One region of the Roseomonas chloroacetimidivorans genome, then DNA from elsewhere that is predicted to be linked to it. Evidence: riboswitches for the same ligand, from Rfam matches in the RefSeq annotation. Region 1 holds a riboswitch; the other holds the start of a gene.
What was found. A riboswitch is a leader RNA that binds a small molecule or an ion and turns the genes downstream of it on or off. The one in region 1 is predicted to bind thiamine pyrophosphate.
Positions count from the first base shown of each region.

Region 2: it holds a riboswitch for thiamine pyrophosphate, as region 1 does, so the genes downstream of both, thiC (phosphomethylpyrimidine synthase ThiC) here and ACO1BU_RS08870 (ABC transporter substrate-binding protein) in region 1, are expected to answer to the same signal.

Region 1 covers NZ_JBNBZS010000010.1:31,600-40,889, reverse strand. Annotated here, with positions in the region: gene ACO1BU_RS08890 (BaiN/RdsA family NAD(P)/FAD-dependent oxidoreductase) at 1-340, opposite strand, end outside; gene ACO1BU_RS08885 (aldehyde dehydrogenase family protein) at 337-1,692, opposite strand; gene ACO1BU_RS08880 (isocitrate/isopropylmalate dehydrogenase family protein) at 1,782-2,840, shown strand; gene ACO1BU_RS08875 (LysR family transcriptional regulator) at 2,887-3,855, opposite strand; gene ACO1BU_RS08870 (ABC transporter substrate-binding protein) at 4,001-5,578, opposite strand; TPP riboswitch at 5,705-5,810, opposite strand; gene ACO1BU_RS08865 (PAS domain S-box protein) at 5,963-6,385, opposite strand; gene ACO1BU_RS08860 (SDR family oxidoreductase) at 6,598-7,554, shown strand; gene hpxZ (oxalurate catabolism protein HpxZ) at 7,568-7,948, shown strand; gene ACO1BU_RS08850 (hypothetical protein) at 7,961-8,173, opposite strand; gene ACO1BU_RS08845 (fumarylacetoacetate hydrolase family protein) at 8,332-9,174, opposite strand; gene ACO1BU_RS08840 (alpha/beta hydrolase) at 9,246-9,290, opposite strand, start outside.
Region 2 covers NZ_JBNBZS010000028.1:11,985-21,274, forward strand. Annotated here, with positions in the region: gene ACO1BU_RS20155 (dihydroneopterin aldolase) at 1-106, opposite strand, end outside; gene ACO1BU_RS20160 (SDR family oxidoreductase) at 103-879, opposite strand; gene ACO1BU_RS20165 (SDR family NAD(P)-dependent oxidoreductase) at 1,117-1,881, shown strand; gene ACO1BU_RS20170 (SDR family NAD(P)-dependent oxidoreductase) at 1,878-2,573, shown strand; gene ACO1BU_RS20175 (hypothetical protein) at 2,684-2,956, opposite strand; TPP riboswitch at 3,129-3,245, shown strand; gene thiC (phosphomethylpyrimidine synthase ThiC) at 3,339-5,141, shown strand; gene ACO1BU_RS20185 (Bug family tripartite tricarboxylate transporter substrate binding protein) at 5,243-6,232, shown strand; gene zapE (cell division protein ZapE) at 6,451-7,641, shown strand; gene ACO1BU_RS20195 (hypothetical protein) at 7,730-8,236, shown strand; gene mdh (malate dehydrogenase) at 8,448-9,290, shown strand, end outside.

The DNA of each region.
Region 1 (9,290 bases):
GGCCGACAATGGCGCGTGCCGAGCCGTCGCAGAAAAGCTGGCCGAGGGTCTTCTCGTGATAGGGGATGCGATGCTTCTCGACGAGCGCGATGAAGTCGTGCTGCGTATAGCGGGACAAGGCCGAGCGCGCGAAATGCGGGTTGCCCGAGAAGAACCGCGACGGCTCCACCCCCGTATTGGTGAAGTTGCAACGGCCGCCGCCGGAGATGAGGATCTTCGCCCCGGGCTGGTCGGCATGGTCCAGCAGCAGCACACGCTTGCCCCGCCGCCCGGCCGTGAAGGCGCACATCATGCCCGCCGCGCCGGCCCCCAGTATGATGGCGTCGAAGTTGTTGTTCATCCCATCAACCGCTTGATGATTGAGAGTGGGGCCTTGTAGGGCGGATAGCGCAGCGAAGGATCGATGCCGGCCGGCTGCCGGAATACCGCGCGGGCGTTGGAGAAGGCCTCGAAACCCGCCTGCCCGTGATACCGCCCCTGCCCACTGGGTCCGACGCCACCGAAGGGCAGGTCGGGCACGGTGCAGTGGACGAGGTGCTCGTTCACGCAGAAGCCGCCGGAGGGCAGGGCCGCCGCCACCGCCTCGGCGAAGCCACGGTCCCGCGTATGGACATAGAGGGCCAGCGGCTCCGGCAGGCCGGACAGGTCCGCCAGAAGCTCCGCCCGGTCCCGCCAGGTCACCACGGGCAGGATGGGGCCGAAGATCTCTTCCCGCAGTAGCGCCGGATCAGGATCGCGCAGGATCGTGGGCTGGAGGTGCAGCGCGTTCTCGTCCACCGCGCCGCCAATGACCACACGCCCCCGCGCCAGCACGGCCTTCATCCGCCCGAGATGCCGCGCATCGACCACGCGCTGCATCCCGCGCCCATCCGGCCCGTAGAAGCGCGCCAGCGTCTCGCGCAGCGCCCCCACCAGTGCATCCGCCCGGCTCTCATGCACCAGCACATGGTTGGGGGCGAGGCAGGTCTGCCCGGCATTCAGGAACTTGGCCCAGGCGATCCGTCGTGCGGTCACACCCGGCTCCGCATCTGCATCCACGATGCAGGGATTGGCCCCGCCCAGCTCCAGCGTGGTGGTAGCCAGGTTGCGCGCCGCTGCCTCGGCCACCTTGCGGCCGGTCTCCGTGCTGCCGGTGAAGAAGATGTGGTCGAAGGGCAGGGCGGTCAGCGCCGCCGCCATCTCCGGCCCGCCCTGGGCCACCTGCACATGGCCCGGCGTGAAGCAACGCGCCGCCAGCTTTTCCAGCGCTGCCGCCGTGGCCGGTGCGATCTCGGAGGGCTTCAGCACCACCGCATTTCCCGCGGCAATGGCGCTGACCAGCGGCACCAGGCAGAGCTGCACGGGGTAGTTCCAGGGGCCGAGGATCAGCACGGCGCCGCGCGGCTCCATCCGCAGCGCGGCGCGGCCGGGCAGGTGGAACCAGCGCCCGCCCACCCGCCGCTCCGCCATCCAGCGGGACAGGCGCCTGAGGGTGAGCGCGATCTCCTGCCGGACCAGCAGGATCTCCGAGGTCCAGGCCTCGAATTCGGACTTGCCGAGATCGGCGTGGAGCGCGGCCAGCAACTCGCCCTCCATCGCTTCCAGCCCGTCGCGCAGCGCGATCAGCGCGGCCCGCCGCGCCTCCGGCGGCCGGGTCGCGCCCGAGGCAAAACGGGCGTGGGCGGCGTCCAGCAGGGCAGGGGCATCGGCCATGGCGCCCGCTCTACCCCGCCGGGGCCGGGAAGGCGATGGACGACCTGCCTGACCCGTCGGATAGAGAAGGGAGCAGAGGGGAACGCGCCATGCACATTGTCGTCCTGCCCGGTGACGGGATCGGCCCGGAGATCACCGGGGCCACGCTGGCCGTGCTGGAGGCCGCCGGGAACCGCTTCGGCCTGAACCTGAACCTGACCCATGAGGTGGCCGGCCATGAGAGCCTGCGCCGCCACGGTACGACCCTTCGCCCCGGCCTGCTGGAGACGGTGCAGGCGGCCGATGGCCTGTTGATGGGCCCCATGTCCACCTATGACTACACGGATGAGAGCAAGGGCGGCATCAACCCCTCCGCCTTCTTCCGCAAGCGCCTGGACCTTTTCGCCAACATCCGCCCTGCCCGCACCTATCCCGGCGTGCCCTATCCCACGCGGCACGAATTCGACCTGGTGGTGGTGCGCGAGAACACCGAGGGCTTCTACGCCGACCGCAACATGACCAAGGGCAGTGCGGAGATGTTGGTGACGGAGGATGTCTGCGTCTCCCTCCGCCGCATCACCCGCCCCTGCTGCGCCCGCATCGCCCAGGCCGCCTTCCGCCTGGCTGCCACGCGCCGGCGCAAGGTCACCGCAGTGCACAAGGCCAATGTGCTCACCATGGGCGACGGCATGTTCCTGGAGGAATGCCGCAAAGCCGCCGCGGACTTCCCGGGCGTGGAGCTGGAGGAGGTGATCGTGGACGCGATGGCCGCCCTGCTGATCCGCGACCCATCCCGCTTCGACGTGATCGTCACCACCAACATGTTCGGCGACATCCTCTCCGACATGACGGCGGAGCTGTCCGGAAGCATCGGCCTCGGTGGCTCGGTGAATGCCGGCGCGAACCACGCGATGGCCCAGGCCGCCCATGGTTCGGCCCCGGATATCGCGGGGCAGGATCGCGCCAACCCTTTCTCGCTCATCCTCTCCCTCGCCCAGCTCCTGGACTGGCATGGCGACCGGCAGGGCCAGGCCGCCTATACCCAGGCCGCCCGCGCGATCGAGGCGGCCGTGGCGGAGGCCGTCAGCGCCGGGGAGGCGACGCCGGATGTGGGTGGGTCGCTCGGTACCGCCGCCACCGGCCAAGCTGTTGCCAAGCGGCTCCGCTAGATCGGGTCAGCTGGAGGCGTGAAAACGCCTCCAGATCCGGAAACGTTCAGCGGCGCGCCAGCCAACCGATCAGCTGGTTGCGAAGCCACATCTCGCCGGGATCGTGATCGACGGCTGTGCGCCAAGCCATGTGCATCACCGCTTCCCGGCAGGGAAAAGGCGGTGGATCAGCCGCGAGGTGCTCCATCCCGCCCAGGGCGGCCAGCGCGTCCAGCACGGCCTCCGTCACCAGGCAAAGCAGGTCCGTACCCTGGATGGTGCGGGGAATCAGGCCGTAATCCGGCACGCCGAGCACCACCTGCCGCTCGCGGACGAGCTTGGCCAGCGCCTCATCCACAAAGCTCGTAAGATCGCCCCGGGGCGTGACGAGCATGTGCGGACGGGCGCAGTAGCTGTCGAGATCCACGGGCCCTGGCGAACTCGCATCGCGCAGGACACGCCAGCCTGACCGGCGCAGGACGCGTTGCTTGGCCGTCGCCGGCAGATCCTCCACATAGCCGATAGCCGTGTTGATCTCCCGCGATTCCAGCATGTGCGGGATGGTGCGGTAGGTGGCGGCCCGGATGATAACCCGACAATACGGCGCCGCCTTCCGCAGTTGCGGCAGGAAGGGGATCATGGCCATGGCGATGTCCTCGCTCATGCCGATCCGGAAGGTGCGGATATCCTTCAAGGGATCGAAGGAAATGGAGCCGGCGATCGCGCCGGCCACGGTCTGCATCGCGGGCGCCAGCTGTTCCATCAGCGCCTCCGCCTTGGGCGTCGGCTCCAGCCCGCGGCCATGGCGGATGAACAGTTCATCCTGGAAATAGGCGCGCAGCCGCCCGAGGGCGGAGGAGGTGGCTGGCTGCGACAGGAACAGAGATTCCGCGGCCCGAGTGACGCTGCGCTCGCGCATGAGCGCAGAGAAGACGGGCAGCAAATTCAGGTCGAACTGCCGCAGGCCGGCCTCGTCCGCGCGTTGCGCCATCGGTTCCTTCGCCCCTTTTCCATTCACCGGGTGGATGCGGTGCATCCATATCTCCACGTGGATTCTGGAACAACCGGGATCCGAGCGGTGTATCCGGCGACCAGATGACGCTCGCGCTATTCGTCCTGTCTATAGATTCGGCCCGGCCGGCTCCCCGCGGCCCTTTCATATGCGGGGAGGGCCGCCCGGCTCAGCCGCGCCGGACATTCCACATATAGGGGTTGGGGCCTTGCAGGACGCCGGAAAGGTCGGACCGGAACCCGGTCTTCAACACGAACAGCCCGCTCGGCGCGAAGCCCACATGGTCCCAGGCGGTCCTTTGAACGGCGGCGAAGGCGGATGCCTGCGTCGCGGCGTCCGGCGCATAGAGCCAGCGCTCGATTTCGGCCTCCGTGGCGGGGTCGGTGGGCCAGCCGAACCAGGCGGTGGGGCCATCCCCGCGAATGCCGGAGTTCACGGCGGGGTTAGCAATGGAGGCCGCGGGGAAGTTGGTGGGATAGATACTCCACCCGCCATGATTCGCGTCCTCCCGCGAATTGCGGCGGGTCAGCATCGCGGCCCAGTCCATTTCCTGCAGGTCAACCTGGAAGCCGAGCTGCCGGCAGACATCGGCGGCCAGCCTTCCCTGTGGCGCCACGGCGGCGAAGTCCGTCGGGTTGATCACCACGACCCTCGCGCCTTCCGCCCCCGCGGCACGGATGGCGGCGCGCGCCTTCTCAAAGTCACGCGGCGAAGAAGGGAACTCGACCACGCCCGGCAGGGTGCAGGGAAAAAGGGCATGGCATTCGCGCCAGTCGCCGGGGGCCGCGACGGCGGCCATGTGGTCGGACTGGCTGATGCAGTCCCGCACGGCGCGGCGGACCTCCACCTTGTCGAAGGGGGGATGCAGGTGGTTGAAGCGGATCACGCCCAGGAAGCCGATCGGGTCGTAGATCTGGGTCTTGATGTTCCGGTCCCGCGTGAGGAGGGGCAGCAGGTCCGGAAGCGGGTATTCCACCCAGTCCACCTCTCCGCGTTGCAGGGCCGCGCCGGCAGTCGCTCCGTCTGGGATGATATGCCATTCCAGCCGGTCGAAATGCACCCGCTTGCCGCCCGAGGCGCCCTCCGCAGGCTCGTCGCGTGGCACATAGGCCTCGTTGCGCGCATAGGCGACGAAGCTGCCGGGGTTGAACTCGGAAGCCACGAACTTCCATGGGCCGCTGCCGATCATCTCCGGCACCGGCTTGTCCGGGGCGGTGGCGGCCAGGCGTTCCGGCATGATGAAAGGCGGCACACTGGCAGGCTTGGCCAGCGCGTAGAGCAGGGCCGGGAAGGGGCGGCTCAGCCGGATCGTCAGGGTGCGGTCGTCCGGCGTACCCCACTCGGCGACGGTACGGCCGAGGATCTGGCCGAACAGGTCGCGGGCACACCAGCGCTTCAGGCTGGCAACGCAATCCCGCGAGAGCACGGGCGCGCCATCATGGAAGCGCAGCCCATCCCGCAGCCGAACCGTCCAGAGCAGGCCATCGGCACTGACCTCATGCCCCAATGCCATTTGCGGGCGCGGGTTGAGCTTCGCATCGGTCGCGAAAAGCGTGTCGAAGACGCAGAAGCCATGGGTGGTGCTGATCGTGGCATTCTGCACGACCGGATCCAGCGCCGTCAGCGCCGCCTGCGGCACGAAGCGCAGGGTGCGGGCCCGGCTGGGCTGCGCGACGGCTGGCTGGGCAAGTGCGGGGAAGGAAAGCGCCGAAAGGGCGGTGCCCTTCAGCAGGGAGCGGCGATGCATGGGGTTTCCTCCATCCCAACCCCGGGGACGGGCGGAGGCGGCGCCGGCCGCCGCGCCGGCTCAGGCGATCGCGCCACGGCCCATAATGACGGGCAGAGGAGCGGATTCGCGCGGCCGGGGCGCGTCGTCGTCATGGTGCACCGATCCCTACGCCGGTTCGAACCGGGTCAGGTTCCAGGGGTCGCGGGATATCCCGCCTCTCAGCCCGGAATGGGCTCCCCCCGATGTCCAGCGCCGGTATGGGCCGGTGAGGGCATGCGGTGCAAGGGGGCTTCCATTTCAGCAAACCCGCCCCGTCACACCGCCCCGACCCACTCACCTCACTTCCCGCTCCGGCGTCTTCTGGTCCTGCGGGGCCGTGTCACCGCCATGGTGGAGAGAACCCTAGTTCAGCAAGCACTCGGACCAGCATCCCGCTCGCCATTCCTGGTTCTGGTTCACCGCTAAGAAGGGGGGTGCTCGCCGAAGGGGACGATGCCCGCCCTCGGGCAGCACCGGCCGGAGCACCGCGCAGAAGCAGGGCTCGTTCTGCGTGTCCCGCAGCATGGTGACATAGGTCTGCACCCACACCGTGGTTCCGTCGCGGCGCAGGTAGCGCTTGGTGATGGTGAAGGGCTCCTCATCGGTCATCAGGCGCTCAAGCAGGTGGGCGTTGCTCGGCCAGTCCTCGGGATGCGTGATGTCTCGGATGCTTCGCCCCAGCAACTCACCTGCGGCATAGCCCAGCAACTCGCAGGTGAAGCGGTCCACCCGCGTGAAGCGGCCCTCTATATCCGTCGTGGTCTGGCCGAAGGCCTGATGGATCACGCCCATTGTTCCGCTGCATACACCGCGGATTGATCCACGGCGCTTCCAGTATGGGACAACGCTCAAAAGGGCGTCAGGTCACGCCGTCGAAGCAAGGCTGGAACCCGTGCGCCGGCTCCCGGTTATCGCCCCGGTGCAACGGGACGTTGTCACCCGGTGCAACGGAATGTTGTCACCCCCGGCAGAACCAGACGATCGAGAGGAAAAGGCCCATGCCCCGGATCCAAGGCAGCGTCGTGGTGATCGCCGGCGCATCCAGCGGGATTGGCCGTGCCACCGCCCAGCTTTTGGCCCGGCACGGCGCCCATCTCGTCCTCGCCTCCCGCCGGGAGGACACGCTGGACGTGGTGCGGGCGGAATGCGAGCGCCTGGGCGCTGAGGTCATCGCCATCCCCACGGATGTGACGGATGCTGCAGCGGTGCAGCGCCTGGCCAATGGCGCGCGGGACCGCTTCGGCCGGATCGATGTCTGGATTAACAACGCCGGCGTCGGCGTGATCGGACCCTTTGATGAGGTGCCGGCCGAAACCCATGCCCAGACCATCCGCATCAACCTGCTGGGCCAAGTCAATGGCGCCCATGCCGTGCTGCCCGTGTTCAAGCGGCAGCGCCATGGAATCATGATCAACACCCTCTCGGTCGGCTCCTGGGCGCCCACCCCCTTCGCGGCGTCCTACGCCGCCTCCAAGGCTGGGCTGCTCGGCTTTACGGAATCGCTTCGCGCTGAATTGCAGGACTGGCCGGACATCCATGTCTGCGATGTCTTCCCGAGCGTGGTGGACACGCCCGGCCTGCGCCACGGCGCCAACCACACGGGCCACCAGATCAATGTCAGCGGTCCTATTACCTCTCCCTTCGAGGTGGCAGAGGCCATTGCCTCCCTTATCCGCCGCCCGCGTCGGGCGGCGGTGGTGGGGCTGGCGGCCCAGGCCGCGCGCCTGGCCGGCACCATGGCCCCGGGCCTGCTGGGACGGGCGATGGCGAGAATAATGCGGAAGGGCCTCGCTCGCGCTCCGAAAGCGGCGGTCTCAGAGGGCAACCTCTTCACGGCGCCCGCGGATCATGGCGTCTATGGCGGCTTCCGGACGGAGCCGACCATCCGCGTTCCCGCCGAGGCCTGGATGGCCGCGGCCGGGATCATCGGCTTCTGGCTGGGCCGCAGACGCTGAAAGGAAATTCCGCGTGGAGATCAACATCCCCGAGATCCGGGCCGAAGTGGAGGCCGCCTTCGCCCGCTACGAGCAGGCGCTGGTGACCAATGACGTACCGGTGCTGGAGGAATTGTTCCGGGATGCGCCCGAGACCATCCGCTACGGCGCCACCGAGAACCTCTATGGCATGGACGAGATCCGCGCCTTTCGCCGCGCCCGTCCTTCGGTCGGGCTGATGCGGAGGCTGGAGCGTACGGTCATCACCACCTATGGCCGCGACTTCGCGACGGCGAACACGATGTTCCGGCGGGAGAGCGCACCGGGGAAGCTGGGGCGGCAAAGCCAGACCTGGGTGCGCTTCCCCGAGGGATGGCGTGTGGTTTCGGCGCATGTAAGCGTCGTGCCGGAGTAGCGGCCCCGAGGCTCAGCACCGGGGAAGAAGCACCTTCCGCAACTCGTCGCTCAGCATCCGGTGGGTGTTCCGCATCAGTGCGAGGTGCTGGAGTGCCTCGGGCAGCAACTGGCTCTCCTCCAATTGCTCCAGGAGGATGATCAGCCTTTCCTGCCGCTCGACGCGCGCCTGTTGCTCGCGCACCCGCCGCAGTACCTGTTCCGCTCGTGTCGGCTCCGGGGACATGGGAATACCCGCCGCTTTGGGGGAAGCGTCCCCCTATCCGGCGGGCCTGAGCCCGGCATTCACCTTCGTTACACCCCTGGTTGAAAAAGTGCTTTCGCGGTCGCGCTTCCCGTGGTGCCGGCAATGGTATGGGCGGGCGGTTGCGCCCGCCCCTCCATTCACCCGGCGACGGTCCGCTGCGTCTGAACGCCAAGTCCCGCGATCCCCAGCCGCATCACCTGCCCGGGGCGGAGATAGACGGGCGGCTTCATCCCCAGCCCCACGCCAGGCGGCGTGCCGGTGGTGATGATGTCGCCGGGGTGCAGCGTGATGAAGTTCGAGACGTAGGACACGATCGTCCGCACGTCGAAGATCATGGTGCGGGTCGATCCGTCCTGCATGCGCTTGCCGTCCACCTCCAGCCACAGGGCCAGATCCTGCGGATCCGGCACCTCATCCGACGTGACCAGCCAGGGGCCGACGGGGCCGAAGCCATCCGCGCTCTTGCCTTTGTCCCAGAGCCCGCCGCGCTCCATCTGCCATTCGCGCTCGGAGACGTCATTGCAGATCGCGTAGCCCGCCACATGGTCCAGCGCGGATTCCGCGGAAACGCGCTTGGCCGTCGTGCCGATCACGATGGCCAACTCCACTTCCCAATCCGTCTTGCGGCTATCGGGCGGGATGGCGATGTCGTCGTCTGGCCCGGCCAGCGCGTTCAGCGACTTCAGGAAGACGATCGGCTCCTTCGGCACCGCGGCGCCGCTTTCCGCTGCGTGGTCGGCATAGTTCAGGCCGATGGCGACGAAGTTCCGCGTGCCGCCCACCGGCGGCCCGAGCCGCACGCCTGCCCGCACCTCGGGCAGCGAATTCGTGTCGAGCGCCGCGAGCTGCGCGAGCCCCCCGCGCGACAGGGCCGCGCCGGCGAGGTCCGGCACGATGCCCGACAGGTCGCGGATAGTGCCGGATGCGTCCAGCAGGCCGGGTTTTTCGGCACCGGGGGGGCCGTATCGCAGCAACTTCATCGTGGGCGTTCCGTCTTCCCGTCTGGCGTTCGCCGTCCCCTAGCATGATCCGCGGCGGCCGTATTCTCCTCTCAGGCGAAGGCTTCTTCCAGGAAGACCTGCACGGCCTGGAACAG
Region 2 (9,290 bases), on a different contig from region 1:
GCGGCGCCTGCTCCTTCGGATAGATGCCGAGCCGTGCCTGCACCGTCAGGTCCCGCACGAAAACCCGGCGCAAGCCGCGCACCGCGTCCGGAACATAGGTCGTCATTCCTCGGGTTCCCCATGGTCGCGCGCCGGGGACCATTGCAGGTGCTGCCCCCCGTCGAGCGCGATCATCTGCCCGGTCATTGCTGGCAGTGAAAGGATGGCCAGCACCGTCTGCACCACCTCCTCAGGGCTCGACCCGCGGCGGAGCGGCGTGCTCTCGCATTGCGCATGGAACTGCGCCTCGCTCTGGCGCGCGCTGGGCAGGGTGGGGCCGGGGCCGATCCCGTTCACCCGGATGCGCGGCGCGAGGGCCAGGGCCAGGGACTGCGTCATCGCCCAGAGCCCGGCCTTGGAAATGGTGTAGCTAACGAAATGTGGCGTCAGCGACAGCACGCGCTGGTCCAGCATGTTCACCACCGCGCCCTCGGCTCCATCGGGAAGGGCGAGGGCCATGGCCTGGGTCAGCACGAAGGGCGCGCGGAGATTCGGCTCCAGATGCATGTCCCAACTCTCGCGGGTCGCGTCGTCCCATTCGTCGCGTTCGAAGCGGGAGGCGTTGTTCACCAGCACGCCGATCGGCCCCAGCTTCGCCGTCGCGTCGGGGATCAGCGCCTCCACCTCCGCCTCCCGCGCCAGATCGGCGCGCAGCGCCACGGCGTTCCGGCCCATGGCACGGATTGCCTCCACGACCTCGTCCGCCTCCGCCGCGCTGTGCCCATGATGCACGGCCACGTCGAAGCCTGCCTCTGCCAGGCCAAGCGCGATGGCACGGCCAATTCGTTTCGCGGCGCCTGTGACGAGGGCCGCCCGGGGGATGCTGGGAGCGATTTTCATGAGCGGCCTGAAATAGGGGCGGAGCTGGCCGGGCGGGAGGGGGGATCGGGGCGGTCGATGCCCGGCCCCCGGGGTCGCTCCACCCCGGACGAAGCCGCCGGCGCTGCGGGAAGTCGTTTCGTCAGCCGGTGCGGTGCGATGGTCAAGGGCGAAGCTGGTCCGGATTGTGCCGATACCATGCCTGAATCGGTTGGGGTTCCAGTTGCCCAGGCAGGGCGGCGGTGTCATCGGGGAAATATGGGCGACACGCAGCGCAACATCGGCACGGGCCAGACCCGTAGCGACCTGTCCCAGACGGGACTGGCGGGGAAACGCGCCTTGGTCACCGGCCACCGGAGCGGCATCGGCGCAGCTATCGTGGCCGTGCTGGAGTCCTCGGGTGTCAGGGTGGAGGGGCTCGATCGCCCCGAGCATGACCTGCTCGACATTCCCGCCATCGCCCCCGCTGTGGAGGCCGCTGTCGCGCGGCTGGGTGGGCTGGAGCTGGTGGTGAACAATGCCGGCGACACGATCCTCGGCACTCTGCTCGACACGCCGCTCGCCGAGGCGGAACGCATCATGCGGATCAACTGGCTGGCGCCCTTCGCGGTGATGCAGGCGGCCTTGCCGCATCTGCTGAAGCGGGGCGGGGCGGTGGTGAACATCGCCTCCGACCAGGCGCTGATCGGCAAGCCGGCCTCGGCCGCCTATGGCGCATCCAAGGCTGCGCTGGCGCAGATGACGCGCTCCGCCGCCCTCGACTTCGCGACGCAGGGCATCCGCTTCAACGCGGTGGCCCCGGGCAGCACGGATACTCCGATGCTGCGCGCCGTGATCGCCGACCTCGCCGCCCGTAACCCCGATCGCGTGCCGGGGGACGCCGCCTACACCGCGGCCGTGCCCCAACACCGCTTCGCCCATCCAAAGGAGATCGCTGCCGTGGTCGCCTTCCTTCTCTCTGACCATGCGAGCTTCGTCACGGGCGTCGTGATGCCCGTCGATGGTGGAACGACTGCAGCATGAGCGCGATTCTGATCACCGGCGGCACGCGCGGCATCGGCCTGGCCTGCGCGCGCGTCCTGGCCAAGCAGCAGCACGAGATCATCGTTGCCGCCCGCGGCGCGCCGGATGAGATCCTGCCGGATGGCGTGCGTCACATTCCCTGCGACGTAACCGACCCGACCTCCGTCCGTACCCTGTTCGGCGCGGCCGGGCCCATCCGGGCTGTCATCCTGGCGGCAGGCAGCGCGGGTGGCGATCCAGCCACGCCGGATGAGGGCTTCTGGCGCCGCATCATGTCCGTGAACCTCGACGGCGCCTGGCGCTGCGCGGAGGCAGCCGCCTCTCGCCTGCCGGATGGGGAAGGGCGGATCATCTTCCTCGCCTCCGTCCTCGGCCTGCGGGCCGTGCCGGACCAGGTCGCCTATACCGCGGCCAAGCACGGTGTGATCGGGCTGATGCGGGCGATGGCACTGCGCCTTGCCCCGCGCGGGATCATGGTGAACGCCCTCTGCCCGGGCTGGGTGGATACGGCGATGGCCCGGTCCCGTTGGAACGAGTTGGGCATCACGGCGGAGGATGCCGCGGCTGGCACCCCCACCCGGCGCATCACCACAGCCGATGAGGTGGCGCGCACGGCGGCCTTCCTCCTTTCCCCCGCTGGGTCGAACATCACCGGGCAGGCTCTGGCGTTGGACGGCGGCGCCGCCCTGTAAGGAATCTTCGCGGCTCGCTTGCGCAGGAAGGGCCTGCTCCGGCGCAACGGAGCAGGCCCTTTTCAATACGGTCTGTTCAGGTTTCGGGCCAGATGGCGATCACACGGCGATCACTGGGAGCCGGAGCCGCCCTGGCCGGACGGGTTCGCGATGCCGGGCTCGCCGGCCTGCGGGTTCGGTGGAGCCCCGGCCATGGTGCTCGGGGCGGCAGGGACAGCGGCGGCCCCGGGCGAGCCGGCACCCCGATCAACCGTTACGCCCTGCGGATTCTGCGGCGTTGGGGCGGTGGTCACGGCGCCCGGGGCACCGGGGGACTGGGCGAGCGCCGGGCCGCCGATCAGGCCGGCTGCGAGAGCAAGTGGAAGTCCAAGTTTCCTCATCATGCATTGCTCCTCTGGCTGCGTGCTCTGCCAACGCGGCTTTCTGGGGAGCGGTTACGCCCTGTAAAGGATCCTTAACCCAGCCCCGCTCATCCCTCATTGGTTTCCCTGACCTGCTGTGATCGCAGCTTGGCCATGATTGCTTGACAGGCCGGGCTGGCAGGGACGAGGGTGCGCCCTTCACCAGGGGTGTCCCGACAAGGGGCTGAGATACGGCTGGCTTCGGCAGCGCCGTGACCCGATGAACCTGATCCAGTTCATGCTGGCGTAGGGACGGTGCGGATGCCTGCGGCCCCTCATGGGCTGGCTGTCATGGCCTTGGCGGGTGATCCATTTCCTCCTTCGCATTGGGGCTGGATCGCTGCCGCGAAGGGAGCTCCGGCTCATGCCTCTTGATACTCCGCAGGTCACCACTGCACCGCTGCCGGCCTCAAGGAAGGTGTTCCGGCCAGGCCAGCTGCATCCGGCCATCCGCGTGCCCATGCGCGAGATCACGCTGCACCCGAGCGCTGGCGAGCCGCCGGTCATGGTCTATGACTCTTCCGGCCCCTATACCGATCCGGACGCCGACATCTCCATTGACCGCGGCCTGCCCCGTATCCGTACGGGCTGGATCGAGGCGCGTGGCGATGTCGAGGTCCATGAGGGGCGCGAGGTTCGCCCCGAGGACAACGGCAATGTCTCCGCCGACCACCTCACCCCGGCCTTCCCGGTTCGTCACCGCCCGCTGAAAGCCAAGCCTGGCAAGGCGGTCACGCAGCTTGCCTATGCCCGCGCCGGCATCATCACGCCGGAGATGGAATATGTCGCCATCCGAGAGAATCTCGGCCGCGCGCAGGTGAAGGCGGCGCTGGAGCGCGACGGCGAGGATTTCGGTGCCTCCATCCCCGATTTCGTCACGCCGGAATTCGTGCGGGATGAGGTGGCACGTGGCCGTGCCATCATCCCCGCCAACATCAACCACCCGGAACTTGAGCCGATGGCGATCGGCCGCAACTTCCTGGTGAAGATCAACGCCAATATCGGCAACTCCGCCGTCACCTCCTCCATGGCGGAGGAGGTGGAAAAGATGGTCTGGGCCATCCGCTGGGGCGCGGACACGGTGATGGACCTCTCCACCGGCCGCAACATCCACAACATCCGCGACTGGATCATCCGCAACGCGCCCGTGCCCATCGGCACCGTGCCGCTCTACCAGGCGCTGGAGAAGGTCGGCGGCATCGCGGAGAACCTGACCTGGGAGGTGTTCCGCGATACGCTGATCGAGCAGGCCGAGCAGGGCGTCGACTATTTCACCATCCATGCCGGCGTGCGCCTCGCCCATGTGCCGCTTACCGCGGGCCGCGTGACAGGCATCGTCTCACGCGGCGGTTCCATCATGGCGAAGTGGTGCCTGCACCATCACCGCGAGAGCTTCCTCTACGAGCATTTCGAAGAGATCTGCGACATCTGCCGCGCCTATGACGTGTCCTTCTCGCTTGGCGACGGGCTGCGCCCCGGCTCTATCGCCGATGCGAATGACGCGGCGCAGTTCGCGGAGCTGGAGACGCTGGGCGAGCTGACGAAGATCGCCTGGGCGAAGGACTGTCAGGTCATGATCGAGGGGCCGGGCCATGTGCCCATGCACAAGATCAAGGCCAATATGGACAAGCAGCTCAAGCTCTGCGGCGAAGCGCCCTTCTACACCCTCGGGCCGCTGACCACCGACATCGCGCCGGGCTACGACCACATCACCTCGGGCATCGGCGCTGCGATGATTGGTTGGTTCGGCACGGCGATGCTCTGCTATGTCACGCCGAAAGAGCATCTCGGCCTGCCCGACCGCAACGATGTGAAAGTGGGGGTGATCACCTACAAGATCGCGGCCCATGCCGCCGATCTCGCCAAGGGCCATCCCGCCGCGCGTATTCGCGACGACGCGCTCTCCCGCGCACGCTTCGAGTTCCGCTGGGAGGATCAGTTCAATCTCTCGCTGGATCCCGATACCGCGCGCAGCTTCCACGACGAGACGTTGCCGAAGGAGGCGCACAAGGTCGCGCATTTCTGCTCCATGTGCGGGCCGAAATTCTGCTCCATGCGGATCTCCCATGACATCCGTGCCGAGGCGCAGAAGGAGGGCATGGAGGCCATGGCGAAGAAGTACCGCGAAGGCGGCAGTCTCTACATGCCGGTGAACCCGGGCGAATAGGGCAGTGACGGGGAGGGCGGCCGCGAGACGGCCGCCCTTGCGCCCCGGCACGCCCTCCGCTTCCTTCCCGGCCAGAGGTCACGTCCGGGACTCCCCAACCCATGCGCCTGCCGCGCCGCTCGCTATTGGCCGCTTTCGCGGCGCCGTTGCTTGTTCCCTCGCTTGCCTGGGCCCAGGGCAGCATCCCGCCTGGCTGGCCCGACCGGCCCTTGCGCCTCATCCTGCCCTACACGCCTGGCGGCGGCACGGACGCGGTGGCCCGCGCCCTGGGCGCGCATCTCACCAACGCGCTTGGCCAGCCGGTCGTGGTGGAGAACCGCCCGGGGGCTGGCGGCAATCTCGCCACCGAGCTGGTTGCGGGCGCGCGCCCGGATGGGCTGACCCTGCTCATGGGCAATCAGGGCCCGATTTCGGTGAACCCCACGCTGTTCGGCCGGAACCTGAAGGTGAACCCGCTGACCGCCCTGGACCCGGTCGCAATGGTAGCCGAGACGCCGCTGGTTCTCGTGGTCGGCCCCGCTACCCGGTCGGGTAGCCTCGCGGAGCTGATCGCGGAGGCGCGGGCGAAGAGGGGGCAGATGAACTATGCCTCCCCCGGCAATGGTGCGGCGGGGCATCTGGCCATGGCACTCCTCCTCCAGCAGGCCGGGGTGGAAGCGACCCATGTTCCCTTCCGCGGCGCCGCCCCGGGGCTGACGGATGTGGCTGCCGGGCATGTCGCCGCCATGATCAGCACGCTGCCTTCCGTGGCCGGGCTGGTGCAGGGCGGCGCACTGCGTGCGCTGGCCGTGACCGGAGACCGCCGTGTGGAATCCCTGCCGGATGTTCCGACCGTGGCCGAAACGCTGCCGGGTTACCGCGTCACCGCCTGGTACGGGATCCTGGTTCCCCATGGCACGCCGGAGCCGATCCGGGCCCGGCTGGAAGCCGCGATCCTCGAGGGCCTGGAGAGACCGGAACTGCTGGCCAGCCTCCGCCGCGAGGGGGCAGTTCCGTATCCGATGACCGCCCAGGTCTTTGGGCGCTTCATCGCGGCGGAGCACGACCGCTGGGCGCCGGTGATCCGGGCGGCGGGCATCACGGCCGACTGACACCATCCGTCGCGGGCATGCCGGCGAGGATTTTTGCATCGCAGCACGCGTAGAATGCCCCTCCTGCACCCCAAAAAAGTTCAGTCTGCCAACTGCGACAAACCCTTAGCGCCCATTGATCAAACGGCACTTTCAGTACAGTTCTGCATCGTAATTCGTGAATTAATGCGATTCTCAAAGTTGCGAGGGGTCAGGAAACCGGGCTAGACCGGCCGCCGATGGACGGGACCACCACTGCACCGGCCGCTGCGCCCGCCGTAACGGCGGACCCTTCGGAAGGGCCACTCCCTCTTTACCGCGCCCGCGTGGCCGCGGGGGCGCTGCGCGCCGACCCCGCCCAGGCCCGCGCGGCCGAGACGCTGCAGGATCTCTGGCGCCGTCTGCGTGGCTATGACCCGCGCCCTGAGCCAACGAAGGAGGAGCCTGGCCTTTTCGCCCGCTTCTTCCGCCGCAAGCCGGTGGACGAGCAGCCGGACGGCCCGCCTCTTGGCCTCTACCTCGTCGGCGAGGTCGGGCGCGGCAAGTCCATGCTGATGGACCTCTTCTTCGAAACGGCGGATGTGCCGCGCAAGAAGCGCGAACACTTCCACGCCTTCATGCAGAAGTGCCACCGCCGCATCCACGAGTACCGCAAGGCCCACGGCGACGCTTCGGACCCGATCCCGCCGCTGGCCGACAGCATCGTGGCCGAGGCCGCGCTGCTCTGCTTCGACGAGTTCCAGGTCCATGACATCACCGATGCCATGATCCTGGGCCGCCTCTTCGAGGCGCTCTTTGCCCGGGGCGTGGTGGTGGTGGCCACCTCCAACACGGCCCCGGCCGATCTCTTCAAGGGCAAGCCGGGCCGCGACGCCTTCCTGCCCTTCATCGCCATGATCCAGAAGCGGCTGGAGGTTCTGCACCTCGCATCCCTTCAGGATTATCGGCGCGACCGCATCCGGGGGCTGCCGACCTGGCACAGCCCGGTGAACGGCCGCGCCGAGCGCGCGCTCGACGCGGCTTTCCTCGAGCTCTCGGGTGTTGCCCATGGCACGCCCTGCTCCCTGACGGTGCTCGGCCGCAAGGTCGAGGTGCCGCAGGCCCATCGTGGCGTCGCCCGCGCGGATTTCGAGACGCTCTGTGGAGCGTTCCTCGGCGCGGCGGACTACCTCGCCATTGCCACCCATTTCCACACGCTCGTGCTGGACGGCGTGCCGCGGCTGGGCCCGGAGAACTTCGACCGGGCCCGTCGCTTCGTGACGCTCATCGACACGCTCTATGAGCACCGTTGCAAGCTGGTCGTCTCGGCCGAGGCCGAGCCCGACCAGCTCTACGAGAAAGGGGAGGGAGCGGCCATGTTCCAGCGCACCGCCTCCCGCCTCATGGAAATGCAGAGTCAGGATTATCTGGCCCTGCCGCATCTGACGTAACGCGTTCCGGCACCGGAATTGCTTGGCATAGCCTGAGGGGGCAGGTGCCAGGCGTCAGTTCCGGTCCGGACATTTGGGGGAGATTCACATGCTGCGTTCCCTGGCTATCGCCGCTGCGGCGATCGTCGCGCTTGGCGCCGCTCAGCCTTCCGAGGCCGCCAGCACCCGCCGTACGGAGGCGCGTTCCGCCGGAAAGGCCACCCGTGCGGTCGCCCGCCCGGTGGCCAGCCGCGCTGAGCCGAGCCGCCGCGTGGTGGCGGGCACTCCGGCCCGGGCCCGCGCCACGGCGCGCGTGGCCTCCCGCGGCGGCCGTTCCCAGGCCCGCGTCGCCAGCCGCCGCCAGGTGGCGGTCCAGAGCGGCCGCTCCAATATCCGCCTGGTAAGCCTGTTCTCCGGCTCCGCCCATGCCTCCACCCTGTCCGCCCGTGGCGGCAAGGTCGGCAAGGCCGCGCGCGCGCAGCGAAGCCAGGGCCGCATGGGCGTCTGGCATGCCGGCCTGCCCGCCGCCGATGGCGAGCAGATGGATTGCCCCTCCGGCACCATGGCGGTGCTGGCCCGCGGGCATTCCGACACTTTCCGCTGCATGCCCATGTGATTCGGATACGATCGGGACCGGCCGCGCCGGCTCCCTGATCGGATGAGAAGGGGCGGGATGCCAGGGGGGCGTCCCGCCCCTTTTCCATTCGGGGCGGGGCCCCGCCTTGCCGGGTCCTTCATCCGGGGCTAATCCACCCGCGTCCAGTTCGCAGTTGCCGCACGGCACCGCCAAGACGTCCCCATAAAGGCTCACAGGCAAGGACTCCCCCATGGCCCGCAACAAGATCGCGCTCATTGGCGCCGGCAACATCGGCGGCACGCTCGCCCACCTGATCGGCCTCAAGGAGCTCGGCGACGTCGTGCTCTTCGACGTCTTCGGTGGCGTGGCTGCCGGCAAGGCGCTGGACATCATGCAGTCCAGCCCGGTCGATGACTTCGACAGCAACATGACCGGCGGTTCTGATTACGCCGCGATCGAGGGCGCGGACGTGGTCATCGTCACCGCCGGCTTCCCGCGCATGCCCGGCATGAGCCGCGACGACCTGCTGACCAAGAATGCCGGCGTGATGGGCCAGGTGGCCGAGGGCATCAAGAAGTACGCCCCGAACGCCTTCGTCATCTGCATCACCAACCCGCTCGACGTCATGGTCTGGGCGCTGCAGCAGAAGTCCGGCCTGCCCGCGAACAAGGTGGTGGGCATGGCGGGCGTGCTCGACTCCGCCCGCTTCCGCCTCTTCCTGGCGCAGGAGTTCAACGTCTCGGTGGAGGACGTGACAGCCTTCGTGCTGGGCGGCCATGGCGACACCATGGTGCCGCTGACCCGCTACTCCACCGTCGCCGGCGTCCCCGTGCCCGACCTGATCAAGATGGGCTGGACCACCCAGGAGCGGATCGACGCGATCGTGCAGCGCACCGCCAATGGCGGCGGCGAAATCGTGAAGCTGCTGGAGAAGGGCTCGGCCTTCTACGCTCCGGCTGCCTCGGCCATCGCGATGGCCGAGTCCTACCTGAAGGACAAGAAGCGCGTCCTGCCCTGCGCCGTGATGCTGAACGGCGAGTATGGCCAGAAGGACTTCTATGTCGGCGTGCCCGTGGTGATCGGCGCCGGCGGC